Regions from separate parts of the Streptomyces sp. NBC_00663 genome, predicted to be linked through region 1. Evidence: riboswitches for the same ligand, from Rfam matches in the RefSeq annotation. Region 1 holds a riboswitch; each other region holds the start of a gene.

Region 1 (7,065 bases):
TACTGGCTCTCGGTGTTGTAGCCGATGGCCACGTACGGGTGGCGGTCGTCGGCGTCGACGCGCCAGATGCGGAAGGAGAGGGCGTACATCTCGGGCTTGAGCCGCTCGGGGAAGCGTTCGAGGACGCCGGCGGCTGCCGCCCGCAGATGGTCCAGAAAGGTCTCCGGTCGATCCGTTGGATCCGTCACCCCGCGAGGATCTCACCCACGTCGAAGACCCCTGACGACGACTACGACCGGTACCGGCCCAGCGTCCTCAGCCCCGGTATCGGCCGAGTGTCCTCAGCCCCGGCAGTGCCCGGTCCTCGAAGTCGAACAGGGCGAGGTTCTCCCACGCGTTGCCGGACGCCGGGTCCTCCGGATTCCAGCCGCTGCCGGAGCGGTAGGTCCAGGCGCCTTCCCAGTAGCAGTGGCCGAGGCCCTGACCGCCCGGGACGGCGGCCATGAGGTCGGCCACCGCGCGCAGCCACGCGGCCTGGCCCTCGGGGGTGGCGGGGAAGCCCGGGGTGAGCTGCGCGGGGCTGTTGAGGATGTCGTTGACGTCGTCCTCGCTGCTCAGCGTGAACGGGTACGCGGTCTCGGCGATGACCACCGGCTTGCCGTAACGGGCGGTGATGTCCGCGAAGTTGGCGGCGGCCGCGTCCAGCCCGCCGTGCCAGAAGGGGTAATACGACTGGGCGATGATGTCGAAGTCGAGCCCGTCGGCGACCGCGTTGTCGAACCACCAGCGAGACGTGCCGTTGTCACCGCCCGCGGCGATGTGCAGCATCGTGCGCACCCGGGGCTGGGTGTCCCGGGCGGCGCTCAGCCCGGCCTTCAGCAGCAGGAGGAGATTGCCCCAACCCCCGCCGTCACTGCCCCAGTTCTTGCCCTCGGGCCACAGCATGCCGCCGTTGATCTCATTGCCGACCTGGACGAACGCGGCCGGGGTGCCCTGGCGCCGCAGCGCGCCCAGTACATCGGCCGTGTGGTCGTACACCGCACGGGACAGGCCCGTCACGTCCAGGCCCGCCCACGCCGCCGGCTTGGTCTGGTGCGCCGGGTCGGCCCAGGTGTCCGAGTAGTGGAAGTCGACCCAGATGCCGATGCCGGCCCGCCTCAGCCGGCGGGCGAGGGGGAGGATGTGCGCCTTGGTGTTGTAGCCGTCGACCGGGTCGACCCACACCTTCAGCCGGGCGTGGCTGATCCCCGAGCGGGCGAGCAGCCGGACCGGGTCCTCGCGGTGGCCGTCGGCGGTGCGGTACACGGCGCCGTGGTCCTCGTTCTTGGGCAGCGAGGAGATGTCCATGGCCCGGATCTCCAGGCGGCGCCCGCCTGTTGATGCCGCAGCCGGCACCGCGCCCAGCACGGGGACGGCCAGCGCGGCGGCTCCCGCAGCGGTGAGCACACTGCGTCTACGCATGTCAGAGTCCTTTCACAGCACAAGAACAGAGGTGTCAGCGCGGCTCGCGGAACACCTCGACCGCACCTGCCGGTACGGCGGCCCGGCCGCCGTCGGGTCCGGCGGGTCGCCACCACCCCGAGCGTCGTGCGGCATGGGTGGGCCCCCGGGGATCGGCAAGAGAATGCCCCGGTGTCTGTGAGCGTGCACATATTTCGGAGTGGGGCGACACCCGCGAGCAACAAGTAGGTAACCCGACACACTCTCCATTGACAAGGGGTGAAACGCTTCTGTTCTGTGCACGCTCACAGAGTCATGCCGACCGCGCCCCGGACTCGCCGGAACCGCGGCCGGCCCTTCGAGGACCCAACTCCCATGTCGTGCTGCGGGATTCGACGTGAGCGCCAACCGGAGCGGACGTCAACGGATGTGAAAGGTGCGGCCGTCCGGTTCGCGTCGAGTCGGCGGGGGATTCCATCCGTATTCTCTGATCATGGCCGCACCCACCGCATATTCACTCGTCGCCACTGACCTGGACGGAACCCTGCTCCGGGGCGACGACACGCTCTCCGACCGCTCGCTCGCCGCTCTCGCGCGCGTGGCGGCGGCCGGGGCCCGGCATCTGGTGGTGACCGGCCGGCCGGCCCCGAGAGTGCGGCCGCTCCTCGACGACCTCGGCAGCACCGGGCTCGCGGTGTGCGGGCAGGGTGCGCAGGTCTACGACGCGGGCGCGGACCGTCTGCTGTGGTCGGTCACCCTGGACCGGGAGTTGGCCGAGACCGCGCTCGGCAAGATCGAAGCAGAGGTCGGCCAGGTCTACGCGGCCGTCGACCAGGACGGTGTGGACGGCCTCACGCTCATCGAGCCCGGGTATCTGATGCCGCACCCGACCCTGCCCGCCGTGCGGGTGGGCCGCCGCGACGACCTGTGGTGCGAGCCGATCAGCAAGGTGCTGCTGCGCCACCCCGCCCTGTCCGACGACGAGTTGGCGGCGACCGCGCGCGGAGTCGTCGGTTCCCTCGCGACGGTGACGATGTCCGGCCCCGGCACCGTCGAACTCCAGCCATGCGGCATCACCAAGGCGACGGGCCTCGCACTGGCCGCCGAGTACCTCGGCCTCGGCCCGCGGGACACCCTCGCCTTCGGCGACATGCCCAACGACATCCCCATGTTCGACTGGGCGGCCCACGGCGTCGCGATGGCCAACGCCCACCCCGAACTCAAGGCCGTGGCAGACGAGGTGACCCTGTCGAACGAGGACGACGGCGTCGCCGTCGTCCTCGAAAGACTCTTCAGCGGCTCTTAGTACGCGCCGTACACGTTGTCGATCGAGCCGTACACCGCGGCCGCGTAGTTGCAGGCCGCGGTGATGTTCGCGACCGGGTCGTAGGAGTTCCACGAGGTGCCGGCCACGTGGTACGCGTTGAAGGTCGGGTCGATCACCTGGAGCAGGCCCTTGGAGGGCGTGCCCGCGATCGCGTTGGAGTCCCAGTTGTTGATGGCGTACGGGTTGCCCGAGGACTCACGGATGACGTTGCGGTAGATGCCGTCGTAGGAGCCGGGGATCCCGTTCTGGGCCATGACCTGGAGCGAGGCGCGGATCCAGCCGTCGAGGCTGTCGGAGTAGCCGAGCGAGGTGGCGGTGACCGTGGTCGTGGTGGCCGCGGACGCGGTGGTCGCGCCGACGACGGGGAAGGCGAGCGCGGCGATGGCGGCACCGGTGACGGCGAGCTTGCGGGACAGACGCATGACGAAGTTCCTCTCCGTCGCCTGCGAGGTGAGCTGTCGGGTTCGGGCGGGAGCTGCCCGGCCATGCCGAAGAAGGCATGACTTCACCCCAAGCCGTACCGGTATGTCCGAAGACGCCCGGTCCGGCGACTTACCTGGGTCCCCCGCTCCTGCCGTGAAGTTCTCTGTGTGAGCGATCTACGGGTGGCGGCAGGATTCGGCGTCCACCCGGGCCGGGAACGTATGCGACTGCACATGTCCGAAACAAGTACCGGATTCACAGATGGCACCTGTTGACCTTGGTGCGTGGATTGTGAGGCCCGGAATTCCGGGGTTTTCGGACAGGGTGAAGTGAGCCAACTCACCGTCAAGCGCAAGAGTGGCAAATCGGGCAATGCGGCCCAACTCGCAGTTAACCGGCCGTTCGTGGAATCCGCTTCTCCCAGGTCCGGTGGAAGACCACCTCGCCACCCTCCGTGCAGATCACCTCGTTGGAGGTCAGGAACACAGCCGACTCACAGGTGATCTCCGAGCGGGTCCGGACGGTCGTGTCCCAGCCCAGCTCCGGCCGGTGCAGCCGGATCGACCAGTCCGAGCGGGCGCGGGCCGACAGGGGGTCGGTCTCGTTGACCGAGTACGTCTCCAACGCGTCCTCGGTGAACTCCAGCCCGTCGGGGTAGACGCGGGTGCCGCCGTAGCGGGGGTCGACCTCGAGTCGCCACTCGCCCGTGGCGACGTCCCGGACGACGAGCCGCTCGGGGCGGGGTTCGTCGAGAGTGGCCGGGTGGTTCACGCCCAGTGGTTCCGACTGCTCGGGCTCCCCGAATGCGATGTCGCCGTCCAACTCCCGCGAACGCACCGGCAGTTCCAGGAAGCTGCCCGCCGGGTCCAGCGTGAACCCGGCCTCCGACTCGGGCTGCGGCCAGATCCAGGGCCAGTACGCGGAGGAGACCGCGAGCCGGATGCGATGGCCCGGCGGGAAGACATGCCCGATGCCGTTCAGGTCGAAGACGACCTCCCCGGTCGCCCCCGGCTCCCACGGCACCGCCCGGTCCCGCCCGTGCCGTGCCGACAGGTTCAGCACGCCCCGGGTGACCAGCGTCGACGCACCGTCCGGCGCCACATCGCACAACCGTGCGATCACCTGCCCGCGCGGCACCTCGCACGTCACCCGCAACCGCACCCGGGGCCGCCCCAGCACCCAGGTCTCCTCGCCCACCGCGAACTCGAAACAGGCCGAGCGGGCGTCCTCCTCCCGCTGGTCGGGCGGCAGGTCGGCGTCGTTCCCGAACGGGAAGAAGCGCCCGGCGTCCACCCCCGTGTGCTGCGGGGAGCGGACGAGGACGGGGGCGCCCTGGAGGCCGTACGAGATGGTCGTGACGTGCGGGGAGGGCCAGGCCGGCTCGCCGACCCAGCGGCCGGGGAGGGTGTCGTACACCGTGGCGGGGCGGTGGGAGTCGCTGACGTAGGCCCGCAGGAGGGGTTCGCGCATGACGCCGGTGTCGACGCCCTTCAGGTGCTGGTCCCACCAGCGCAGGGTCTCCTGGAGAAAGCCGATCGCCGGGCCCGGCGGCAGCCCGCGGTCCGGGTACTGGTGGGACCAGGGGCCGATGAGCCCGCGTACCCGGTCCGGCGGCAGCTGCTCGACGAGCCTCAGCACCGTGTCGCGGTACGGGTCGTGCCAGCCGCCCACCGCCAGGACCGCCGCGTCGATCGCGCCGTAGTCCTCGCAGACGCTGCCGTGCCGCCAGTAGGCGTCGCGGGTCTGGTGGTTCAGCCAGGTGTGGATGAACGGGTCGACATGCTCCAGGCGTTCGAGCCACAGGTCCCGCCAGGCCGGGCCCGCGTACTGCGGGTCGGGCGGCCGGGAGACGAAGGCCAGCATGGTGGCGGCCCAGGCGTGCATGTCGACGGCGAGGACGGAACCTCCCATGTAGTGCACGTCGTTGTCATAGCGGTCGTCCGTGGAGCAGACCGTGACGACCGCCTTGAGCGGCTCGGGCGCGAGGGCCGCGATCTGGAGGGAGTTGAAACCGCCCCAGGAGATGCCGAACATGCCCACCCGGCCGTCGCACCAGGGCTGCGCCGCCAGCCAGTTGACCACCTCGACCCCGTCGGCCAGCTCGGTCGCCGAGTACTCGTCCGTCGGCAGCCCCTCGCTGTTGCCGTGCCCACGGACGTCGACGCGCACGGAGGCGTAGCCGTGGCCCGCGTACCAGGGGTGGCGCTGGAAGTCGCGGGGCGCGGTCCAGTCGGTCAGCCGGTACGGCAGGTATTCGAGCAGAGCGGGTACCGGTTCTTCGGTGAGCGGCCGCCACACGCGCGCGTACAACAGCGTCCCGTCCGGGAGCGGGATGCGGAGATCCTCGTGGGCCGTCTCGTAGGGGAAGGACGTACGGATGTGCAGGCTCATCGCTGTGACCTCAGTGGACGGGGTGCATGGTGCGGCGCAGCCACGGCGCGGCGGCCATCACCGCGAGACCCGCGACCACCGCGATCGCGCCGTTGACGCCGAAGTAGGCCGGGTGGGAGACATCGTCGTAGAGCTTCACCGTCTGGGCCTGGATGCCGTTGGCGAGGGCGAGGGAGAGGAACCAGAGGGACATGGTCTGGCTGGAGAAGGCGGCCGGGGCCAGCTTGGTGGTGGCGGACATGCCGGAGGTCTCCAGGAGGATGTCGCCGAGGCCCAGGAGCAGGTAGGAGCCGACGATCCACCAGACGGACATCAGGTAGTCGTCGCTGCCGTGCCCGCTCGTCGGCACGACCATGAGCAGGAACGAGAGACCGCCGAGTACGACGCCGATGGCGATCTTGTTGGAGGCGTGCGGCTGGCTGCGGCCCATCCGTACCCACAGCGCGGCCACGAAGGGCGCGAGCCCGACCTCGAAGGCGCCCAGCGCGGAGGCGTACCAGCTGGCCGGGAAGTCGAAGCCGAGGATCGTCGTCTCGGCGTTCGTCGAGGCCAGCAGCATCATCGTGGAGTAGGCCTGGAAGAGGATGAAGTTGAAGACCGTCGAGGCGAGGAAGAGCACGATGTAGGGCCTGAGCCGGCCGCGTTCCTCCGGAGTGACCCGGGGGCTGGTGAACATCACCGTGAAGTAGACGACCGGCGCGATCACCGAGATCAGCGTGAGCAGGTCGACGAACCGGTCCATGGTCAGCCAGCCGGCCAGGGCGAGCGCGGTGGCGACCAGGCCCACGGCCACGACGCCGACGACGATCAGCCGCACCGCCCGCCGCATCGCGTCCCGAGCGAGCGCGAACTCGGCGGCGTGCTTGCGCCCGGCCAGGTGACGGCGCCCGGCGACGTACTGAACGAGCCCGAAGGTCATGCCGATCGCGGCGGCCGAGAAACCCCAGTGCCAGCCCTTGTGGTCGCCCAGCCAGCCGGTGATCAGGGGGCCCGCGAAGGCGCCGATGTTGATCGCCATGTAGTAGAGGGCGAAACCGGCGTCACGCCGCTCGTCGTCGGTCCGGTAGAGCTTGCCGACCATGGTGGCCACGTTGGGCTTGAGCAGCCCGGTGCCGGCGCTGATCAGCCCGAGGCCCACCCAGGTCATGGCCGAGGTCGGCACGGCCATGGAGTAGTGCCCGCAGGCGATCAGGATGCCGCCCCACAGCACCGCGCGGTACGAGCCGAGCATGCGGTCGGCGAGCCAGCCGCCGGCGACGGAGACGAGGTAGACGAGGGTGCCGTAGGCCGCGGAGACGGAGGCGGCGGTTCCGGCCGACATGCCCATGCCCTCGTTCGCCACCGAGTCGGCGAAGTACAGGACGAGGATGGCCTGCATGCCCAGGAACGAGAAGCGCTCCCAGACCTCCAGACCGGAGAGGGTGAGCAGGCCTTTCGGCTGGCCGAAGAAGGCGGTGTCGTCCTCGGGGGGTGGCTGACTTCCGGGCTCTACATCGACACTGGTTCGAGACACACTCCACTACTTCCGTTTAACTCGATAGATA
Region 2 (7,065 bases), 1.7 Mb from region 1:
GACGGTCTCCTCGGCGAGATCCAGCGCGGCCTCGATGTCCGCCCGCATCGCGGCGATCTGCGCCTGCGTGGGCGGGTCGGTGACCTTGCCGTCCACGACCAGATGCCGCTCGGTCATCCGCACACAGCCGACGTCGACGGAGCGCGCGGCCCGTACATGCCGCTCGCCGACCACGAACTCGGTCGAGCCGCCGCCGATGTCCACGACGAGATAGGGCGTGGCGAGGTCGGCACGGCCCTTGAGCTCCCCCGTGGCGCCGGTGAAGGAGAACTCCGCCTCCTGGTCGCCGGTGATCACCTCGGGCTCCACACCGAGGATCTCCAGCACCCCGCGCACGAACTCGTCCCGGTTCTCGGCGTCCCGTGAGGCCGACGTGGCGACGAACCGCAGCCGCTCGGCGCCGAGTTCCTTGATGACCGCCGCGTACTCGCGGCAGGCCGCGAACGTCCGCTCCAGCGCCTCCGGCGCGAGCCGCCCGGTCCGGTCGACGCCCTGCCCCAGCCGCACGATCGTCATACGGCGGTCCAGGTCGACGAGTTCACCGGTGGCGGGGTCGACGTCGGCGACGAGGAGGCGGATGGAGTTGGTACCGCAGTCGATGGCGGCGACGCGGGGCATGGGAGGTCCTAACTCTTCAGCCGACCGAGTCGGCACTCATGTGACCTACCGAGTCGGGTGGTGGGTGGGCGAAGGCCGGGGGTCAGGGGGCGGAGCCCCTTGGTACGGCAGCTGGACTGACGGTCACTGATCGGCGGGGGCCACGACACACGCCCCCTTGCGCCACCACTCCGGCAGCATCGCAAGGGCCTCGTCGCCGAGCGGGTTCACACCGGGGCCCGCGGCCAAGGAGTGCGCCACCAGTACGTGCAGGCACTTCACCCGGTCCGGCATGCCGCCCGCGCTCGGGAAGCCCTCCAGGACCTCGATGGAGTCCCGGCGCGCGATGTAGTCCTCGTGCGCGGCGCGATACGCGGCGGCGAGCTCCGGGTCGGTCTGGAGCCGCTCCGACATCTCCTTCATGACGCCGTTCGCCTCAAGGGTGCCGATCGCGGAAGCCGCCCTGGGGCATGTCAGGTAGTACGTCGTCGGGAAAGGCGTGCCGTCGGGCAGCCGCGGGGCCGTCTCCACCACGTCCGGCTGCCCGCAGGGGCACCGGTGCGCGATGGCGCGCAGCCCGCGCGGCGGGCGCCCGAGCTGCTGCTTGAAGGCCTCGACGTCGGCGTCGGTCGGCTCGGTGCGCGGGGTGGTGGGCGGGGGCGTTTCCATGCCTGTTACTGAATTCCTCTGTCGGTCTGTCGGTCTACGGGTCTGTCGGTCTACTGGTCGGAGGCGTCGGACTTGTCGACCCCGTCCCAGACGTTCGAGTACCAGGGGCGGTCCGCCGCCCCCCGTTCGGCCCGCGACTGCTGGGCGGAACCCGGGTCGACGACGACGAACCCCGTCTCCCCCGGCATCACATAGTGCAGCCGCTGCCGGATCTGCTGCTCGGCGTACGCGTCGTCCTGCCACCGCGCCTTGAGGTCGCGCAGCTGCTCGACCCGCTGCCTGGCCTGCTCCTGCTGCCGCTGAAGATCGCCGATCTCGGCGCGCTGGGAGACGTACTGCCTTATCGGGTACGCGAGCGCGACGACGAGCGAGCACAGCACCAGCGCGAGCAGCGCCGCGCGGCCGGTCAGCCGGGAGCGGCGGGCCTGGCGCTTGGTCTGGGAGCGGTAGACCCGGGCGGCCGTCTGCTCACCGAGCAGCTTGATCCGGGTCGCGGTGGAGAAGCGGTCCCGGTCCTTGACGGCCATCTCTCACTCCCGTTTCACACGCGCGTACGTCCCCGCACACGGTACGGGACCGAGTACGGGGACGTACGTACGACGCTGTCTTGAGGGTGTCAGCCCTCGCTGTGCTTAATGGTCCGCGGAGCGGAACCGCGGGAACGCGCTGCGACCGGCGTACACCGCGGCGTCGTCGAGGATCTCCTCGATGCGCAGCAGCTGGTTGTACTTGGCGACGCGGTCCGAGCGGGCCGGGGCGCCGGTCTTGATCTGGCCGCAGTTCACCGCGACGGCGAGGTCGGCGATGGTGACGTCCTCGGTCTCGCCGGAGCGGTGGGACATCATGCACTTGAAGCCGTTGCGCTGGGCCATCTCGACGGCGTCCAGGGTCTCGGTCAGCGAACCGATCTGGTTGACCTTGACGAGCAGGGCGTTGGCGGAGCCCTCCTCGATGCCGCGGGCCAGGCGCTCCGGGTTGGTGACGAAGAGGTCGTCGCCGACGATCTGGACCTTGTCGCCCAGCTTCTCGGTGATGACGTTCCAGCCGGCCCAGTCGTCCTCGAACAGCGGGTCCTCGATGGAGACGAGCGGGTACGCCGCCACGAGCTCCTCGTAGTACTCCGTCATCTCGGCGGCCGAGCGGGACTTGCCCTCGAACTCGTACTTGCCGTCCTTGTAGAACTCGGACGCGGCGACGTCGAGCGCGAGCGCGATCTGCTCACCGGGGACGTAACCGGCCTGCTTGATGGCCTCGACGATGAGGTCGAGGGCGGCGCGGTTGGACTCCAGGTTCGGGGCGAAGCCGCCCTCGTCGCCGAGGCCGGTGGACAGGCCCTTGGTCTTCAGCACCTTCTTGAGGGTGTGGTAGACCTCGGCGCCCCAGCGCAGCGCCTCGGAGAAGGACTCCGCGCCGATCGGGGCGATCATGAACTCCTGGATGTCCACGTTGGAGTCGGCGTGCGAGCCACCGTTCAGGATGTTCATCATCGGCACCGGCAGCAGGTGCGCGTTCGGGCCGCCCAGGTAGCGGAAGAGCGGGAGGTCGCTGGCCTCGGAGGCGGCGTGGGCGACGGCGAGGGAGACGCCGAGGATGGCGTTGGCGCCGAGGGAGCCCTTGTTGTCGGTGGCGTCCAGGTCGAACATGGCCTGGTCGATCAGGCGCTGCTCGGTGGCGTCGTAGCCGACCAGCTCCGGGCCGATCTGCTCGATGACGGCGAGGACGGCCTTCTCGACACCCTTGCCCATGTAGCGGTTCGGGTCACCGTCGCGAAGCTCGATGGCCTCGAAGGCGCCCGTGGAGGCGCCGGAGGGGACGGCGGCACGACCCGTGCTGCCGTCGTCGAGGCCGACCTCGACCTCGACCGTGGGGTTGCCTCGGGAGTCCAGGATTTCCCGGGCTACGACGACGTCGATGGACGGCACGAGCATCTCCTTCTTGGGATGTGACACGGTCCGCCGGGACCGCGGTGGGTTCTGCGAGACCGAGCCTAACCGGCTCCGGGCCATCGGCCACCGCGTGGACCGCCCCGTGGACAGAACCGAGAGTAAATTGTTTCCGAACGGAACAAAGACGGTTTCGGAAACCTGGCGGAAACCGGCGCAGAAAAAACCCCGCCCCGGTGCGTACGGGGGAACACGCACCGGAGCGGGGAGCCCGTGGGGACGGGGGGACCCTCACGAGGCCTTCAGTATGAGGACCACGGATGTGAGGGCGCTGTGGTTCAGCTGGGCCTGGCCCGTGCCTCTTACTTGAGGTGCAGCTGCTGGCCCGGGTAGATGAAGTCGGCGTCGGTGATGATGTCCTTGTTCAGCTTGAACAGCTTCTGCCAGCCGCCCTTCACCTGGTGCTTCTCGGCGATGGAGCTGAGGGTGTCACCCTTGACGACCTTGTACTCGCCGTCGCCCTTCTTGACCTTCTTGCCGGTCGGGGTGGTGACGGTCTTCTTGGCGGTCGTGCGCTCCGAGGAACGGGACGTCGACTGCTCGGAGGAACGGGTGCTGGTGCTGCTGTCGCTCGACGAGCTGGAGGAGCCGGAGGAGGACGAGCTGCTGCCGCCGCTGTAGGTGGCGCCGGACAGGCCCACACCACAGGTCGGCCAGGCGCCCTTGCCCTGGGAGGCGAGGACCTTCTCGGCGATCTCGATCTGCTGCGACTTGGAGGCCTGGTCGGCGGTGGAGGCGTACGCCGTGCCGCCGTACGCGGCCCAGGTCGAGGCGGAGAACTGGAGACCGCCGTAGTAGCCGTTGCCGGTGTTGATGGACCAGTTGCCGCCCGACTCGCACTGGGCGACGGCGTCCCACTCGGAGGCGGTGGCGGCGGAGGCGTTGCCGGCCGCCATCAGCGGGGCGGCGATGGCGACACCGGTGACGCCGGCGAGCGCGGCGACGCGGGTGGCCTTGGACGGACGACGGTGCTTGCCCTTGCCGGAAAACAGCATGGTGGATCCCCTCACCGACGCCTGCGAGGTGAGCTGTCGGGTTCGGGCCGGTTGAGTTGCCCGGCCGCGCATCTCCCGATGCGCGGCTTCACCCCAAGCCGGTCCAGCGTGAACTGCTGGGCCCGGCACTTACCTTGGGTCCCCCGCTCCTGCCTACGGCGCTTGACGCGACGACTGTTCCCGGACGGCCGCTGGCAGGATTCGGCGTTGCGGCAGCCGGGGCTCGCGGTGACGAGCGGTGTTGACCGTAGCCACGGAATCCGGGGAATTTCAAAGACGATCAGGGCTTCTGAGACTCATCCCACACTTTCGCCAAAACGGACATTCAGCGCGAAGCATGACGTGAACTCCCGCCGGTTTTCGCCCTATTCAGACCTGACTACGAGGGTCTGACCGGGCATGATGGCGCTCGGGTCGGCGCCGATGACCTTCTTGTTCACGGCGTAGAGCCGGCGCCATCCGCCGTCGAGTCCAAGGGAGTCGGCGATGGAGGCGAGCGTGTCGCCCTCGCGGACGGCGTACGCCTTCTCGGCGGCGCTCGCGCCACGATGCCGTCCGGTGCCCGCGGTGGCATCTGCGGCGGCGTCCGTGCCGTCCTCGGCGTCGGCACCGAGAGCGCCGATGTCGACGAGGCTCGAAGAGCCGCCTTCCTGCCACGAGTTGTCCGATTCGACCTCATTGGCCGGAACTGTGGGTGAGCTGTCCGGCGACTGTGAATCGGCCGGACCGGAGTCGGAAGTGTCCGACTTGGAAGACTTGTCCGGTGAGGCGGAGGGCGAGGCGGAGGCATCGCCGGAGGCGCCGTCGGACGCATCGCCGGAGGCGTCGGTGGAGGTGTCGCCCGACGAGTCGGACTCCGAGGAGTTGGGCAACCCGGATGATTCCGACCCTGATCCGGACGCATCGGACTCGGAGGTGTCCGCGCCGGACGAGCCGCTTCCGACACCCGTGTCGACATCGGCCGACCCGGAGTCCTTGCTCAGCCCGTTGAGCAGCCCACAGGCGCCCCAGACGCCGACACCCTGGTCCGCGAGGACCTTCTCGGCGACGGCTATCTGCTGGTTGCGGCTGGCCAGGTCGGCGGTCGGGGCGTAGTCGAGGCCGCCGTACTTCTCCCAGTCCTCCTGGGAGAGGCTGAGCCCGCCGTAGGTACCGTCACCGTTGTTCTGGCTCCAGGAGCCATCGGTCTCGCACTTGGCGACCTTGTCCCAGGTGCTTCCGTCGGCCGCGCTCGCGGCGGTGGCGGCGAGCAGCGGGATCGCGATGGCGGAGCCGGTCACTCCGGCCGCGACGAGAAGTGCCGGAGCCTGGCGGGGGCGACGGTGACGACCGTTCCCGGTGAGCATGCGGGGACCTTTCGCGAGACAGCGGTGACCGGCGTGGCGAGTGAGGCTGGGCGCCACGCTGGTTGGTGAACGTATCGGCAGACGATCACTTGTCACAAGTTAATGCCGCGCAGATCACGTGAAGATCACAGACATGAGAGCGTGTCACGTTTACAACGACCTGCACTCATGGCCGAGTTGGCGCGAACCCGGCTACGAGGTCGGCGTGAACTCGACCGGCAACGTCCGCAGCCCACGCATGATGAGACCGCCGCGCCATCTCAAATCGGCTGAATCCACCGCGAGTCGGAGGTCGGGGAGCCGGGTGAGCAGAGTGGCGAGCGCGGTCTGACCCTCCAGCCGGGCGAGCGGTGCGCCGAGGCAGTAGTGGATGCCGTGGCCATAGCCGAGATGCTGGTTGTCACGGCGGGACAGGTCGAGGGTGTCGGGGTCGGCGAACCGCGCGGGGTCCCGGTCGGCGGCGGCGAGCACGACGAGCACGGGATCGCCGGGGGCGATGTCCTGCCCTCCGACGGTGAGCGGCTGGGTGGCGAAGCGCCATGTGGCGAGCTCCACCGGGCCGTCGTAGCGCAGGAGTTCCTCGACACCGGTCTCCAGGAGGCCGGTCTCGCCGGCGGCGAGGGAGTCCTGGAGGCGGGCACGCTGGTCGGGGTGGGTCATCAGAGCAAACAGACCATTACCCACCAAATTGACCGTGGTTTCGAACCCCGCGAACAAAAGGATGAAGGCCATCGCCGCGGCCTCGTTCTCGGTGAGGTGCTCGCCGTGGTCGGAGGCCCGGATAAGGCCGGAGATCAGGTCCTCGCCGGGGACGGGGTCGGCGGGGAGGCTCTCGCGCTTGCGGTGGATGAGCTCCAGCAGATACCCGCGCATCTTCTTCACCGAGCGCGCGACCCCGCCGCGCGGCCCTCCCCCGTGCCGGATCATCATTCCGGCCCAGTCCCGGAAGTCGTCCTGGTCCTCGCGTGGGACGCCGAGCAGGTCGCAGATGGCGTAGATGGGGAGCGGGAAGGCGAAGTCGTGGATGAGGTCGGCGGAACCCTGAGCGGCGAACCGGTCGATCAGCTGATCGGTCAACTCCTGCACGCGCGGGGCGAACTCGGCGACCCTGCGCGGCGTGAACGCCTTGCTGACGAGCCGGCGCAGCCTCGTGTGGTCCGGCGGGTCGATGTTGAGCAGATGCGTCATCAACTCCGCCTTGCGCTCCCCGGGGATGCCGGTCTTCCCCTTGGCGTGCGCGGGCTCGGCGTGGTGCGCGGGGTTCTTGCTGAGCCGCTGGTCGGCGAGGGCCTGCTTGGCGTCGGCGTAACGCGTGACCAGCCAGGCCTCCACACCGCTCGGCAACCGCGTCCGGTGCACGGGCGCGTGCTCGCGGAGCCAGGCGTAGGCAGGGTAGGGGTCGGTGGCGAACTCCCACGTGAAGAGTTCGGGGGCCGAGGGGGTGGCGCGGTCGGCGAGGGGCTGGTCGGTCACTCCTTGACCGTATCCGGGTTTTCCTCCATGCCCTCCTTCGCG
Region 3 (7,065 bases), 1.2 Mb from region 1:
GCGGCTCCTGCGGGGCCTGCTCCGGCTCCGGCTCGGGGTCGAGGGGCAGCGCGTCGGTGGGAGCGAGTTCGCCCATGCGCAACATCACGCGCTCGCGCCGCGGGGTCTCACGGCGCCAGCCGCGGCCGTAGCGCTCGCGCAGGTCCGCGCGGGCCAACTGCCGCTCCTTCTCCCGCGCCAGCGCCTCGCTGTAGGAGGTGATCTCCCACAGCGTCATGCGGCGCCACAGCAGGAAGGTGGAGGGGAAGGCGAGCAGCCAGCGGGAGAACCGGATCTTCTCCATACGGCGGCCGGTGGCAGCGCCGATGCGGACGGCGTAGATGTGCGCGCCGATCTCGGAGAACACCACCCACAGCAAGGGCATGGTGCCGTGCGCGACCTTGGCCGACAGGGAGTGCCCGGCCGCGATGTTCAGCCCGCACGTGATCAGCGTGAGCACCCAGGGCACGAACCGCACCCACGCCAGCGCCATATCCATCCGGATCAACAGCAGGTTGGCCACGGTGAACACCGGGATAGCCACGTCGATACCGACCGGAAGCATCCACGGCTCGCCGAAACCCCAGCGCAGCGCGGCAGCGGAGACGGCGTCGAAGGAAGAGATCAGACCGAGCGCACCGACCCCGGCCGCGGCGAGCGCGCCGATGCCGGCGAGCCCCATTTCCGGGCGGGTGAGCGGCGGCACAGCCGGGAGTTCCACGGTGGATGTGGTCTCGGCGGTGGTCATCCCTGGTCACCCGCCTCGGATGCCCGCAGTTGTGCGTCCATCAGCTCTGCCTGCACGTCGGTGACCTGGCCGTCGAGGATGCGCTGATAGACCGCCTCACTCTCCAGGAACATGCGGTCGTCGAAGTTCGTGCCCTCGCTCATGCCGCCGCTCCCTTCCGGGAAGCCCGGCGCCGCCCGGACGGGCGGGCGAGGGGGACGACGTTGACCAACTCGGGGTGCAGCTCGATGAGTTCGGCCGCGATGCGGGAGATGTCGTCGGCGAGGTGCGGGGTGTCGGCGAGGATGTCGCGGGCCGCGTCCAGACGGGCCGCGCGCTCCTCTTCATTCTCCCCCTCGACTCCGAGCCAGAGCTGAACCGGGGTACCGAGCGCCAGTTCCACGAACTCATCGGTGGACACGGCCTGGTGATGGCCGATGTAGGAACGCATGACAGGACTCCTGACGGTGGAGGGACGGAAGAGACCGCCAGGGCGGGCGCAGGCGTTTGGTGAGACGGCGCCCGCCCTGTGGCGGAAGAAGGGAAGTTCAGACGCGGACCCGGCGGGGCCGGTTGAAGGCGTTGATCAGGCCACCGGTGACGCTGATGACCGAGGTGAACGCCACGAAACCGACCGTGGCCAAGTTCGCGCCCAGGTCGCGGAGGTAGTGACCGTTGGCGACGGCGGCGGCGATGCCGAGCACCAGGAACAGCAGGGTGGCGAGCGCGCGGCCGGTGGTCATCGGTTTGGTGGCGCGGGCGACCAGCTCGATCTCGGCCGGGCGCACCGGACGCAGGGTGTTGCCGTTCAGCTGGACGTCGACCACGTTGCCGGAGCGGTGGGCGGCGACGCCGGCCACCGTGCCCAGGGACTTGTCACTGCGGACGCGCACGACGTCACCGATGGCGAGCAGCATGGTTCCCCCTCGTATGTGGTGGACACCGGGGCTCCGGTTCCCTACGACCCCGCCCGTACGAGCCGCTCCGTAGAGCGCTGGCACGGGCGAGGGAGGCAGCCGGCGCGGCGCTAGCCGCCGCGATTCGGTGGAAGGTGACCGGTCGTCCGCAGCACTTCGAGGTGCTTGCGGACCAGGGATGGAATGGCGCCGCCGTGCCGGTCGATCACGGCCGCGCCCATCGCTTTCGTCGAATCACTGAGACTCCTTCAGACCGCTGAACAGGGGATGTGCACTGCAAGGGGGACCGAAGTCCCCACACGCCGGCCGTTGCTCGCGGTCACCGGGCCACCTCGCCAGTACGGGCCGAAACCCTGTTCCACCTGGCCTTTAGCGGGATTGCAGCGTCCCCGCCCTATGCATTCGTGCAGGTCAAGCACTTACGAGCCCGGATACTGAAGCCCTTTCGGGCCCCGCGCTCCGGTGTGACTTCAGATTGACCTAGGTCAATCTGTCTGTCAAGGAGGTGCGGTAGAAGAGCCTGAGATTGACCTAGGTCCGGTTACTCTCGGGGGTATGGATCAGAGCCCTGAGGTGCCCAAGCCCACGCCGACGGCCAAGGAGATTGCGGCGCAGTTCCGCGAGAGGATCACGGGCCCCGATCGCGAGTACGACGCGGGGGAGCGGCTCCCGGCTGCTCGTGCTCTTGCCAAGGAACTTGGCGTACAGCTCATGACCGTTCAGAGTGCCTACGGTCAACTCCGTGACGAGGGACTGGTCCTCACCCAGCAGGGACGTGGGACGTTCGTCCGTGACCCTGCGGTACCCCTTGGTACCGAGCCGGGCAGCAGCCCTGCATTCTCGGCTCTGGCCGCAGAGCTCAGCACGATTCATGACGCTCTCCGGTTGCTCGGGGAGCGGCTCGACCGGCTTGAGCGGCTTGTGGGAAGCGAGACTCCACCTTCACCGTGAGTTCGTCCGCCCGCCTCAGCAGTCGTTCGACCTTGACGCGCGCCTCGCTCAAACTCGCTTTGATCCAAGCGAGTTCAGCAGGAGTCATGCCTTCCCACTCGCCGCTTCGCTCCGTGATCCCTGACATGCCAATGAGCATGTAGCCGGGAACGGCAGTGGACCCGGACAGACTGTCCGGGTCCACTTTCCTTGCAGGTCACACGGGTTGACGACTCGTCACCTCGTAACGTCGTCCACAGCATCCAGCACTGCCCCCCACGGGAGTTCGCGCCCCGCCGGCGCTTCGCGCGGCTCGTGCAGCGGCCAGACGTCCGGCCCGCCGACGATACGCACGTCCCCCGCCAGGAGGGTGTCGATGTGGTGCTGCCATGCCGGGTGACGGGAGTGAGCCGCGTTCACCCGAGGGAAGACGACCACGGGCAATCCGAGGGTGCCGATCGCCTCGCCCACTTGTGTCAGAGCCTGGTTATCCATCAGGCCCATGGCGAGCTTCGCCACCATGTTTGCCGACGCGGGAGCGACCACATAGCAGTCAACCGGCGGATGACGTCGGGCCTCGCCGGGCAAGCGCGGCTCATCGCGCACAGGCAGTCCGGTCAGCTTCTCCAACTGCTCCACCTCGCCGCTCAATCGCAGCCACTGACCTGCGGTCGGCGTGAGTGTGACGGCCACCTGCCATCCGCGCTCCATCGCAGGCTCAACCAGGCCAGTGCGCAGCACCTCCACGCCTCCGGCCGCGGACCCGACGACTCCGAGCACCCCGCGCTTGCCTGAACTCACTGCACCGCCCTGCACCGTTGAGCCATCACGAACACCTCAGACGATCGCGAGCCGCCGGTGACCGGTGATTGTTTGATCAGATCCCGCAGTGTCTCGCGCACCCTGGGATTGTTGCGCACGAGCTGTGGCGATGTGCGCTCAGCCGTGCGGAGTTCCGTGAATGCCTCATCGCCCTGTCCGTTGAGCGACAGGGCACGCGCGAAGTCGATGCGGTGCGACACGCTGCGTTCCTGTGGCATGTGGTCGACGTTGATCCGGCCGTGTTCCACCACGTACGAGACGTTGTCGAGGTCCAGCTCGACGGACAGGCGGTGAAGCAGGACGTTCGTGGGTCCGAAGCCTGTCTGCCAATAGTTCTCATCTGAGCCGAGATCCTCCGCGAGTGCCTCGGCTCGGTCCAGAAGACCGGTTGCAGTGGGCCGGTCCTGGTGGCGCGCCGCTGCCACGGCGGCACGTAGGTGGATCATCCCCAGCAAGCTGAGTGCCGCGGGGTTGTTGTCGGTCACCTGGGACGACAGCCACGCTGCGGCCGTGTTACCCAGCTCCAACGCGTCGTCGTACCGGCCGTTAGCCAGAAGGGCGTGAGTGCCGGACCGTGCCGCGGACGCCAACACGAGCGGGTCGTCAGACTCGTCAGCGGCACGCATCGCGCGCTCTGCGGCGAGCCACGAGATGTCCGATTCGCCGATCTTCGCGAGTGTCGTAGCTGCGAGGTGATGGGTACGGGCTGACACTGCCCAGCAGTCGCTACGGTCCTCGCCGCGCCGTGCGGCTCGCTCCTCCAACTCTTGCGCAGTCTGAAGGAGCGCGGGGAGCGCAGATATGACGCCGCCGAGTCGACCACGCTGGTAGTCGTTCCATGCTTGCTCCACACGTACAGCCACGGGTGCCGGCGTGGGGAGCTGCACCTCAGCCTCGGGCCCGAAGAGCAGACGAGAAAGCCGACGCGGGCTCATGAGCGCGTCGCGTACGGCCGGTACGTCGTCCTGCTGCTTCTCGTCCTCCATGAGCACGGTCTGACCGAGCAGGTCTCCGAGGGGAACGCGCAGGATGCGAGCCAGCTCAGCGAGCATGTCGATGCGAGGGGGCTTCCGGCGCCCTGTCTCGATCTTTGCCAACCAGTCAGTGCTACGGCCAACCAGGCCAGCGAGCACCTCTTGCGTGTAGCCGCGACGCTTCCGGTAGAACGCGATGCGTTCACCGATGCTGAGGTGATCTCCAAGACCACGCATTGCGTGTTGCCTCCTGCTGGATGGTGGGGGCCGGTTTTCACGGTACAGAGCCGGTGGTGGGGCGGGTAGTTGGCCCCGCGTGCTGCGAGACCGGAACGAGTCTGGAGGCAGCCAACGCAAAGGGCCCGGACAGAGTGTCCGGGCCCTCCTGTTGAGCACCTACACGCTAGATGATCCCTATCTGGCTCAGGCGTAACGTGATGCCCAGATGAGCCCGCTCTTGTGGGCGGTCTCTCATCTGGGCACAAGCGAAGCTCATCTCAGGATCGCTGAGGGCCCCAGGCCAAACGCTCCGGAGCTAAGGGCAGAGCCTCATGGATACGGCTACGAGGTTCGTATCACTGCTCGTTCCACGCGTACGTCAGGATGATGAATGCCATCACGATCGTGCCGCACCCGGCATTCATCCCGAACTCCAGGGCTTTGACCAGCCACAAGTCCATCGGCACGTGATGGATGATGCTGGCGTAGAGGCCCGCGATGATCGAAAACATGACTGCGAACACTGCCTCAAACCCCGGAGCGTAAGACGCCCTGGGGACGGGCGGGTTGTTCGGCAACGCAGACATGACTGCCTTCACCCTTCATTTAAGCCGCCTGTGAAGGATGACCTGTCGGATTCGGGCTGGCGAAGATGCCCGGCTGCGTTGCCGCAGCTTCACCCCAAGGGCTGCCCGGAGGTTTGCTCCGGCGCCCGGTGTTGCTGGGTCCCCCACTCCTGCCGCGCTCCATGTGTACGGAACTCGGCGTCCAGGCAGCGGCAGGACTCAGCGTCCGCCTGGGCGGCCTCACCTACGTCAGTGAGGGCTTGTGATGGGAGATCCTCCACCTCAAAGACGAGTAAATCCAATGGGAGAGCCGCTACGTGCTGTGACTCACACACAGCGCGTCCGGAGGGTGTCGAACGAACGTCTAAACGGGCTGGCAGTAAGCCTATTGACTCAACGTCAGGAAAAAAATCTGACTATAACGATCGCGCCTATAAAGATCAGATAATGACGCTGTGTAGCGCCACGCCCCCCGTTCGGCCGCGGATGGGCGCGAGTCGAAGCGTGGCGGGCCGACCGCGCCCCGGCGACTTCGGAAGGTGCCGTCTGGGTCGAACACGTGAACGGATCCGAGATGTGGGTGATCAATAATGTGGCCGGTTAGTCACTTCGAGTGACTCAAATCACATGTTCGCGTCGACAGTGACCGCCCCAGCCCATACTCTTCAGCCAAGTAGTAGGCGAAGGGTGCTGCCGCACTGAAAGCGGGCAGGCTCAAGGGGAGGGGGGCGAGCGTATTGCTGGGTCCTCTTCCCGCATCAGGGAGGCCGACGTGAGGGAACTGCCAGACTTTGCGCGTCCGCCTGTTGTGGAGGTGGCGTGTGGTCTGCAATTCCGGCGGATCACCGGAATCCATGGCCTGAAGTTGACGCCGCTATACGAAACGTGGAGGGCCGAGCTACCCAATGTAGAGGAGCATCCACCACTTCCTGGTATGGAACCAAACGTCGGGCCGGGGCCGAAGATCAAGCTGGATCTTGCGTCGTTGCCGGCCGCGCGATACTGGTTTCTTGACGACTCCGGGAGGGACTTGGTTCAACTCCAGCAAGACAGGCTGATTGTAAATTGGCGTGACGTTGGGGACGGTACTCCGTATCCACGCTTCGGTTATGTACTTTCCAAACTTAAGAAGCGTCTTGACGAGTTGGCTAATTTTGTTGATCGCGCTTTCGGTGCAAAGCTAGAGGTTATTCATGCCGAGCTAAGCTACGTCAACGCTCTCGCTGGTGAGTCCGGAGACCCTCTGGATCCTCACGATGTGTTCCATACGTGGCCGGACTTCGCTCTGCACCACCTTGGAAAGCCTGTAAATTCGCAAATCGTTTTTGACTTCCCAATCGAGGAGTTTCAGAGCGGGCGAAATTTCTTTTTGCGTGCGGCGATTGAATCTGGAAGCCTGCTCACTGGACAGGCGGGAAATTTCCTCACGATGACCGTCCAGGGGCGTCCTGGCTCCACTGGTTCAAGCGGGGCGGTCGCTGCCATCGAGGAAGCGCATGAGCACCTTGTAGCTAGCTTCGCAGAAATCACCACTGATTCGGCTCACAAGCGATGGGGGAAGCGCTCATGACCGTGATCGTAGGGATGGAACGTCCGGTAGTGACCGGGCTTACCATGCATCGAGCCCATTCGTTGCCGGTCGCGGCAGAAACGGTGTCTCATTCTCACGTGAGTCGAAAAGGGCGAGCTCTGGTAGGTGTGGGTGGCGGTGAGAGCCGAGCGCCGTCCATGCAGGTGCTCCATGATGTGGTGCAACGGCTGAATAAACTCCTTGCGCTCCCCCGGGGATGGGATGGCGGGCGTGAAGAGAAGGTTTCGCCGGATGCCGCTATTGCTAGTCTTCGCATCTTGATGCGGGTGATGAGCAACGATACTCTGCCGCCTCAGGTATTTCCCCTTCCTGACGGAGGTATTCAAATGGAGTGGCATGT
Region 4 (7,065 bases), 1.5 Mb from region 1:
ATCGCAAGAGGACGGAAGTCGGACCGAGGCCGCGGTCCGACGACTCACCCCGGACGGGACGAAGGTCCGCTCCGGAGGTACTTCACGTGTGGGAAACTGGTCTAGACAACCCTGAACACCGAAGGGCAGCATCACATGGCTGAGCGCCGCGTCAACGTCGGCTGGGCCGAGGGCCTCCACGCCCGCCCCGCTTCCATCTTCGTCCGGGCCACCACGGCCTCCGGTATCCCCGTGACGATCGCCAAGGCCGACGGCAACCCCGTCAACGCGGCCTCCATGCTGGCGGTCCTGGGCCTGGGCGCCCAGGGCGGCGAGGAGATCGTCCTCGCGTCGGACGCCGAGGGTGCGGACGCCGCCCTCGACCGTCTGGCGAAGCTGGTCTCCGAGGGGCTCGAGGAGCTTCCCGAGACCGTCTGATTTATCGGGGCCGACTGAATCACGGCACCACTGAAGGGCTCGTCCGAGTTTATCGGGCGGGCCCTTTGCATTTCCCTCGGACGGGCAGCAGAAATAATCCCCGCGAATTACTTCCTCTTTGTATACGGCCCTCGTGTTAATGCCGCAGGCTCGTCATGTTTACGGGATGTTGCGAGTTCCTCACACGATCGGGCCGATCTCCCGCGGCGCGGAATCGGAGCCGGTGCACGGCGGTCGAGCGCTCGGTGTGCAGCGCGGTGACCGCACGCGCGCGTTCCCCGTCGCCGCGTGCCACGGCGTCGACGATCGCGCCGTGCTCGGCCCAGGACTCGGCGGGGTTGGCGGGCGCGTCCACCGTGTACATCCAGGAGATCTTGTGGCGCAGCTGGGTCAGCATCGAGGTCAGCGCGGGGCTGCCGGAGGCCTGCGCGAGCGTCTCGTGGAACCAGCCGCCCAGGGAGCGCAGATCCTCGCTGTTGCCCCGCCTGGCCCGCTCCTGCCCCAGCCTGACCAGGCCGCGCAGGACCTTGAGGTGCGCCTCGGTGCGGCGCTGGGCGGCCCGGGAGGCGCCCAGCGGCTCCAGGAGCATCCGCATCTCCAGCAGGTCGGCGGCCTCCTGCTCGGTCGGTTCGGCGACGCACGCGCCCGCGTGCCGCCGCGTCACCACGAAGCCCTCGGCCTCCAGCGTGCGCAGGGCCTCCCGGACGGGGACACGGGAGACGCCGTAGCGGCGGGCGAGGAGTTCCTCGGTGAGGCGGCTGCCGCGCTCGTGGACACCGGAGACGATGTCGTCCCTGATCGCGGTGCATACCGAGTGCGCCGGAATACGCATGACCGACCTCCGTCTTAATCCCCGTGAAACGTCGATGATTGACGTGTGTTCAGTGACTCTATTGCAAAGAGCGGGAATTTCCGATGGCGGACCGGAATCCATGGATATTTTTTGGACAGCCGGGTACCGAAAACGGCGAAACCCCGGCTCGGGTGAGCCGGGGTTCCGGGAGATCCTGCGATCCGTCGTCAGACGTTCACACCGCGTGTCAGACGTTCACACCGTGCGAGCGCAGGTAGGCGACGGGGTCGATGTCCGAGCCGTACTCGGCGGTCGTCCTGGCCTCGAAGTGCAGGTGCGGGCCGGTGACGTTGCCGGTCGCGCCGGACAGGCCGATCTGCTGGCCCGGGGTGACCGTCTGGCCGACCGAGACACCGATGGACGACAGATGGCCGTACTGGGTGTACGTGCCGTCGTTCATCTTGATCACGATGTTGTTGCCGTACGACCCGCCCCAGCCGGCCTCGACGACGGTGCCGGAGCCGACCGCGTGGACGGAGGTGCCGCTGGCGGCGTGGAAGTCGACCCCGGTGTGGCTGCCGGAGGACCAGACGGCGCCGCCGGCCTTGTAGCCGGTGGAGATGTACGAGCCAGAGATCGGGGCGACGTAGGAGCTGAGGCGCTTGCGCTCGGCGGCGGCGCGGGCGGCGCGCTCCTTGGCCTCGCGCTCCTTCTTGGCCTTGGCGGCGGCCTTCTTGCGCGCCAGCTCCTCGGCCTTCTGCTGAGCGGCCTCCTCGGCGGCCTGCTGCTGGGCCTCGGCCTGGGCGTCGATCTGGTCGGCGACCGAGTCGCCGATGGTGACGACCGGGATGAGGCCGGTCTGCTCGGCCGCGGGCTCCGCGGCGAGGGCCGGGGCGGCGAGGGTGCCGATGACGCCGGTGGTGGTGAGAGCCGCGATCCCCGCCGCACGGGCGGTGGTGCGCTTCATCCGGCTCGGGGCACGGTGCTTCCCGGTGGCGCGCGTGAACGCCATGTAGTGGCTGATCCTTTCCTTCCCTCTCGCCTACCGGGTTAGCTGACGGGTTCGGAGCAGGAAGGTCTCCTACGGACCCCCTCGCTGACGCGCGGGCATCCGATTCACCCCAGGGACTGCATGGGTCCCCGGCTCCCCTGGCTCGCGCCGTACGGGGACTCGGCGATGACTGTCCGGTGCCGCGGATGCGGCGCACTGCGTGACGAACAGCCCGGACGACGCTAAGGGGGGCCACTTTCAATCCCCAAACGGATCAGGAAGTTTGTAGCGCATCCCACAGGGCAAACGGGCAACCAACCTTCAATTCGGACATCAAAGGGCCCTGGTGACGCATCAGTCGCCAGGGCCCCTTCACGCGCGCGTGCTCTACTCGGCCGACACCACGGTCACTTCACCGATGCCGAGGGCCTCCACGGGCTCCTTGATGGCCGCCGCGTCGCCGACCAGGATCGTCACCAGACGGTCCACCGGGAAGGCGTTGACGGCCGCCGCGGTGGCCTCGACCGTGCCGGTCGCGGCGAGCTGCCGGTACAGCGTGGCCTGGTAGTCGTCGGGCAGGTACTGCTCGACCTGGTCCGCCAGCGTGCTCGCCACGGCCGCCGCGGTCTCGTACTTGAGCGGTGCCACACCGACGAGGTTCTGCACGGCGACGTCACGCTCGGCGTCGGTGAGCCCCTCCGCGGCGAGGGTGCGCAGCACCGTCCACAGGTCGTCGAGGGCGGGGCCGGTGTTCGGGGTGTCGACGGAGCCGCTGATGGCCAGCATCGCGGCACCGGTGCCGTCCGGGGCGGACCTGAGGACCTGCCCGAACGCGCGCACGCCGTAGGTGTAGCCCTTCTCCTCGCGCAGGACGCGGTCCAGGCGGGAGGTGAGGGTGCCGCCGAGGCAGTAGGTGCCGAGCACCTGCGCGGGCCACACGCGGTCGTGCCGGTCGGCGCCGATACGGCCGATCAGCAGCTGCGTCTGGACGGCGCCGGGGCGGTCCACGATGACGACCCGGCCGGTGTCGTCGGCGGTGATGGCCGGTACCGGGCGCGGCTCGGCCGCGGAGCCGGTCCACGAGCCGAGGGTGTCGCCGAGCAGCGCGTCCAGGTCGACGTCCGTGAGGTCGCCGACGACCACGACGGTGCCGGTGGCGGGGCGGACATGCTTCTCGTAGAAGGCGCGTACGGCCGCCGAGTCGATGTTCTGGACGGTCTCCTCGGTGCCCTGGCGGGGGCGGGACATGCGCAGGTCCGCCGGGAACAGCGTCCGGGAGAGCTCCTTGGCGGCCCGGCGCGAGGGGTTGGCCAGCTCGTGCGGAATCTCGTCGAGGCGGTTGGTGACCAGGCGCTCGACCTCGTCGTCCGCGAACGCGGGCGCCCTGAGGGCGTCGGCGAGCAGCCCGAGCGCCTTGGGCAGCCGGGAGACCGGGACTTCGAGGCTCAGGCGGACGCCGGGGTGGTCGGCGTGCGCGTCGAGGGTGGCGCCGCAGCGCTCCAGCTCGGCGGCGAACTCCTCGGCGGAGTGCTTGTCGGTGCCCTCGGAGAAGGCGCGCGCCATGATCGTGGCGACGCCGTCCAGGCCCGCCGGTTCGGCGTCCAGGGGGGCGTCGAGAAGGACCTCGACGGCGACGACCTGCTGGCCGGGGCGGTGGCAGCGCAGCACGGTGAGGCCGTTGTGGAGCGTCCCGCGCGTGGGGGCCGGGAACGCCCAGGGCTTGGCCTCGCCCGCCTGGGGCTGGGGCTGGAACTCCATCGTGGCGAGCTCGGTCACTTGGCCGCCTCCTCGTTCTTGTCACCGGCTTCGACGGTGGCTTCGGCCTCGGGGTCCTCGGGCGGGTCCGCGTCCTCGGCGGTCTCCCCGGAGACGGGTTCGTAGACGAGCACCGCGCGGTTGTCGGGGCGCAGGCGGGCCTTGGCGACCTCCTGGACCTCCGCCGCGGTCACCTCCAGGACGCGGTTGACCGCGGTGAGGGCGAGCTGCGGGTCGCCGAACAGGACTGCGTAGCGGCACAGTTCGTCGGCGCGGCCCGCGACGGTGCCGAGCCGGTCCAGCCACTCGCGCTCCAACTGGGCCTGGGCGCGCTCCATTTCCTCGTCCGTGGGGCCCTCCGCGGCGAACCGGGCGAGCTCCTCGTCGATGGCGGTCTCGATGACCGGCACCTCGACGTCACCGGACGTCTTCACGTCCAGCCAGCCCAGGGAGGGCGCTCCGGCCAGCCGCAGCAGACCGAAGCCGGCCGCGACGGCCGTACGGTCGCGGCGGACGAGCCGGTTGTAGAGGCGGGAGGACTCGCCGCCGCCGAGGACGGTGAGGGCCAGGTCGGCCGCGTCGGCCTCGCGCGTGCCGTCGTGCGGCAGCCGGTAGGCGGCCATCAACGCGCGCGCGGGGACCTCCTCCTCGACGACCTCGCGCAGCTGCTCGCCGATGACCTCGGGCAGCGAGCCGTCGCGCGGGGCGGGCTTGCCGTCGTGGGACGCGATCGAGCCGAAGTACTTCTCGACCCAGGCGAGCGTCTGCTCGGGGTCGATGTCGCCGACGATGGACAGCACCGCGTTGTTCGGCGCGTAGTACGTCCGGAAGAACGCGCGGGCGTCCTCCAGGGTGGCCGCGTCCAGGTCGGCCATCGAGCCGATCGGGGTGTGGTGGTAGGGGTGGCCCTCCGGGTAGGCGAGGGCGGTGAGCTTCTCGAACGCCGTGCCGTAGGGGACGTTGTCGTAGCGCTGGCGGCGCTCGTTCTTCACCACGTCCCGCTGGTTCTCCATCGACTCGTCGTCGAGGGCGGCGAGCAGCGAGCCCATGCGGTCGGCCTCCAGCCAGAGCGCGAGCTCCAGCTGGTGGGCGGGCATGGTCTCGAAGTAGTTGGTGCGCTCGAAGCTGGTGGTGCCGTTGAGCGAGCCGCCGGCGCCCTGGACGAGCTCGAAGTGGCCGTTGCCCTTGACCTGGCCGGAGCCCTGGAACATCAGATGCTCGAAGAGGTGAGCCAGTCCGGTACGCCCCTTGACCTCGTGGCGCGAGCCGACGTCGTACCAGAGGCACACCGCCGCGACCGGGGTCAGGTGGTCCTCGGAGAGCACCACGCGCAGCCCGTTGGCCAGGCGGTGCTCGGTCGCTGTCAGGCCCCCGGTGCCTGCCTGGTCTGTGGCCGTGTGACCCATGGGCATGTACGTCCCTTCGATCGCGGTGCGGTTGCCGTAACCGCGTTTTTCTGCCGGTCCTGCCACTGTATGCAAGCGTGCGGACCACCGGTGAAGTTCCCGGTGGTCGTACGCCGACAGCGAGATCCCGTAGCCTGCGGACGGGCCGCCGTGCGGCGCGGGTGAACTTCCGGCGGGAGAGCTGACGTCGGGTCGTCGTCCGCGTTGTCAGTGCCGGGGTCCACAATGGTCCGCGTCAGATCCCGTTCACGCTTGAGCAAGAGTGAGCCGAAGGGGCGCGAGCGACCCATAGGCGAGCGACCAGAAAAGAGGAGCCGGCAGCGATGGCCCGCCGCAGCACGAAGACCCCGCCGCCCGACGACTCGTACGAGGAGAAGATCCTCGACATCGACGTCGTCGACGAGATGCAGGGCTCCTTCCTCGAGTACGCGTACTCGGTCATCTACTCCCGAGCCCTGCCGGACGCCCGCGACGGCCTCAAGCCGGTGCACCGGCGCATCGTCTACCAGATGAACGAGATGGGGCTGCGCCCCGACCGCGGCTATGTGAAGTGCGCGCGCGTGGTCGGCGAGGTGATGGGTAAGTTGCACCCGCACGGCGACTCGTCGATCTACGACGCCCTGGTGCGCATGGCCCAGCCTTTCTCGATGCGGGTGCCGCTGGTCGACGGCCACGGCAACTTCGGCTCGCTGGGCAACGACGACCCGCCGGCCGCCATGCGGTACACCGAGTGCCGGCAGGCGCAGGCGACGAGCCTGATGACCGAGTCGATCGACGAGGACACGGTCGACTTCGCGCCGAACTACGACGGCCAGGAGCAGGAGCCGGTGGCCCTGCCCGCCGCGTTCCCGAACCTGCTGGTGAACGGCTCGTCCGGCATCGCGGTCGGCATGGCCACGAACATGCCGCCGCACAACCTCTCCGAGGTCATCGCCGCCGCCCGCCATCTGATCCGCTACCCGAACGCGGATCTGGACACCCTGATGAAGTACGTCCCGGGCCCCGACCTGCCCACGGGCGGCCGGATCGTCGGTCTGGCCGGCATCCGGGACGCGTACGAGACGGGCCGCGGCACCTTCAAGATCCGCGCCACGGTGTCGGTGGAGACGGTGACGGCCCGCCGCAAGGGCCTGGTCATCACCGAGCTGCCCTTCGCGGTCGGCCCGGAGAAGGTCATCGCCAAGATCAAGGACATGGTCGGCTCGAAGAAGATCCAGGGCATCGCCGACGTCAAGGACCTCACCGACCGAGCGCACGGCCTGCGTCTGGTCATCGAGATCAAGAACGGCTTCGTGCCCGAGGCGGTCCTGGAGCAGCTCTACAAGCTGACGCCGATGGAGGAGTCCTTCGGCATCAACAACGTCGCGCTGGTCGACGGCCAGCCGCTGACGCTGGGGCTGAAGGAGCTCCTGGAGGTCTACCTCGACCACCGCTTCGAGGTCGTCCGCCGCCGCAGCGAGTTCCGCCGCACCAAGCGCCGCGACCGGCTTCACCTGGTCGAGGGCCTGCTGACGGCCCTGATCGACATCGACGAGGTCATCCGCCTCATCCGGCAGAGCGAGAACTCCGCGCAGGCGAAGCAGCGCCTCATGGAGCGCTTCTCCCTGTCGGAGATCCAGACGCAGTACATCCTGGACACCCCGCTGCGCCGTCTCACCAAGTTCGACCGCATCGAGCTGGAGGCGGAGAAGGAGCGGCTCAAC

The links. A riboswitch is a leader RNA that binds a small molecule or an ion and turns the genes downstream of it on or off. The one in region 1 is predicted to bind cyclic di-AMP.
Region 2: another riboswitch for cyclic di-AMP. It lies ahead of OG866_RS25935 (transglycosylase family protein); the one in region 1 lies ahead of OG866_RS18125 (transglycosylase SLT domain-containing protein).
Region 3: another riboswitch for cyclic di-AMP. It lies ahead of OG866_RS12250 (hypothetical protein); the one in region 1 lies ahead of OG866_RS18125 (transglycosylase SLT domain-containing protein).
Region 4: another riboswitch for cyclic di-AMP. It lies ahead of OG866_RS11150 (M23 family metallopeptidase); the one in region 1 lies ahead of OG866_RS18125 (transglycosylase SLT domain-containing protein).

What each region holds. Positions count from the first base shown of each region.
Region 1 covers NZ_CP109027.1:3,995,674-4,002,738, reverse strand. Annotated here, with positions in the region: gene OG866_RS18140 (hypothetical protein) at 1-188, opposite strand, end outside; gene OG866_RS18135 (glycoside hydrolase family 53 protein) at 256-1,401, opposite strand; gene OG866_RS18130 (HAD family hydrolase) at 1,874-2,686, shown strand; gene OG866_RS18125 (transglycosylase SLT domain-containing protein) at 2,683-3,129, opposite strand; cyclic di-AMP (ydaO/yuaA leader) riboswitch at 3,133-3,314, opposite strand; gene OG866_RS18120 (CocE/NonD family hydrolase) at 3,521-5,515, opposite strand; gene OG866_RS18115 (peptide MFS transporter) at 5,532-7,034, opposite strand.
Region 2 covers NZ_CP109027.1:5,686,554-5,693,618, reverse strand. Annotated here, with positions in the region: gene OG866_RS25955 (Ppx/GppA phosphatase family protein) at 1-618, opposite strand, end outside; gene OG866_RS25950 (DUF501 domain-containing protein) at 742-1,266, opposite strand; gene OG866_RS25945 (FtsB family cell division protein) at 1,317-1,793, opposite strand; gene eno (phosphopyruvate hydratase) at 1,899-3,194, opposite strand; gene OG866_RS25935 (transglycosylase family protein) at 3,512-4,204, opposite strand; cyclic di-AMP (ydaO/yuaA leader) riboswitch at 4,208-4,375, opposite strand; gene OG866_RS25930 (LysM peptidoglycan-binding domain-containing protein) at 4,570-5,550, opposite strand; gene OG866_RS25925 (cytochrome P450 family protein) at 5,743-7,023, opposite strand.
Region 3 covers NZ_CP109027.1:2,757,586-2,764,650, reverse strand. Annotated here, with positions in the region: gene OG866_RS12285 (DUF2637 domain-containing protein) at 1-727, opposite strand, end outside; gene OG866_RS12280 (hypothetical protein) at 724-870, opposite strand; gene OG866_RS12275 (hypothetical protein) at 867-1,157, opposite strand; gene OG866_RS12270 (hypothetical protein) at 1,255-1,623, opposite strand; gene OG866_RS12265 (GntR family transcriptional regulator) at 2,179-2,574, shown strand; gene OG866_RS12260 (flavoprotein) at 2,791-3,300, opposite strand; gene OG866_RS12255 (helix-turn-helix domain-containing protein) at 3,351-4,586, opposite strand; gene OG866_RS12250 (hypothetical protein) at 4,925-5,155, opposite strand; cyclic di-AMP (ydaO/yuaA leader) riboswitch at 5,165-5,345, opposite strand; gene OG866_RS12245 (TIGR04255 family protein) at 5,907-6,704, shown strand; gene OG866_RS12240 (hypothetical protein) at 6,701-7,065, shown strand, end outside.
Region 4 covers NZ_CP109027.1:2,488,567-2,495,631, forward strand. Annotated here, with positions in the region: gene OG866_RS11140 (HPr family phosphocarrier protein) at 136-417, shown strand; gene OG866_RS11145 (GntR family transcriptional regulator) at 554-1,249, opposite strand; gene OG866_RS11150 (M23 family metallopeptidase) at 1,458-2,222, opposite strand; cyclic di-AMP (ydaO/yuaA leader) riboswitch at 2,235-2,397, opposite strand; gene OG866_RS11155 (M16 family metallopeptidase) at 2,589-3,977, opposite strand; gene OG866_RS11160 (M16 family metallopeptidase) at 3,974-5,368, opposite strand; gene OG866_RS11165 (DNA gyrase/topoisomerase IV subunit A) at 5,686-7,065, shown strand, end outside.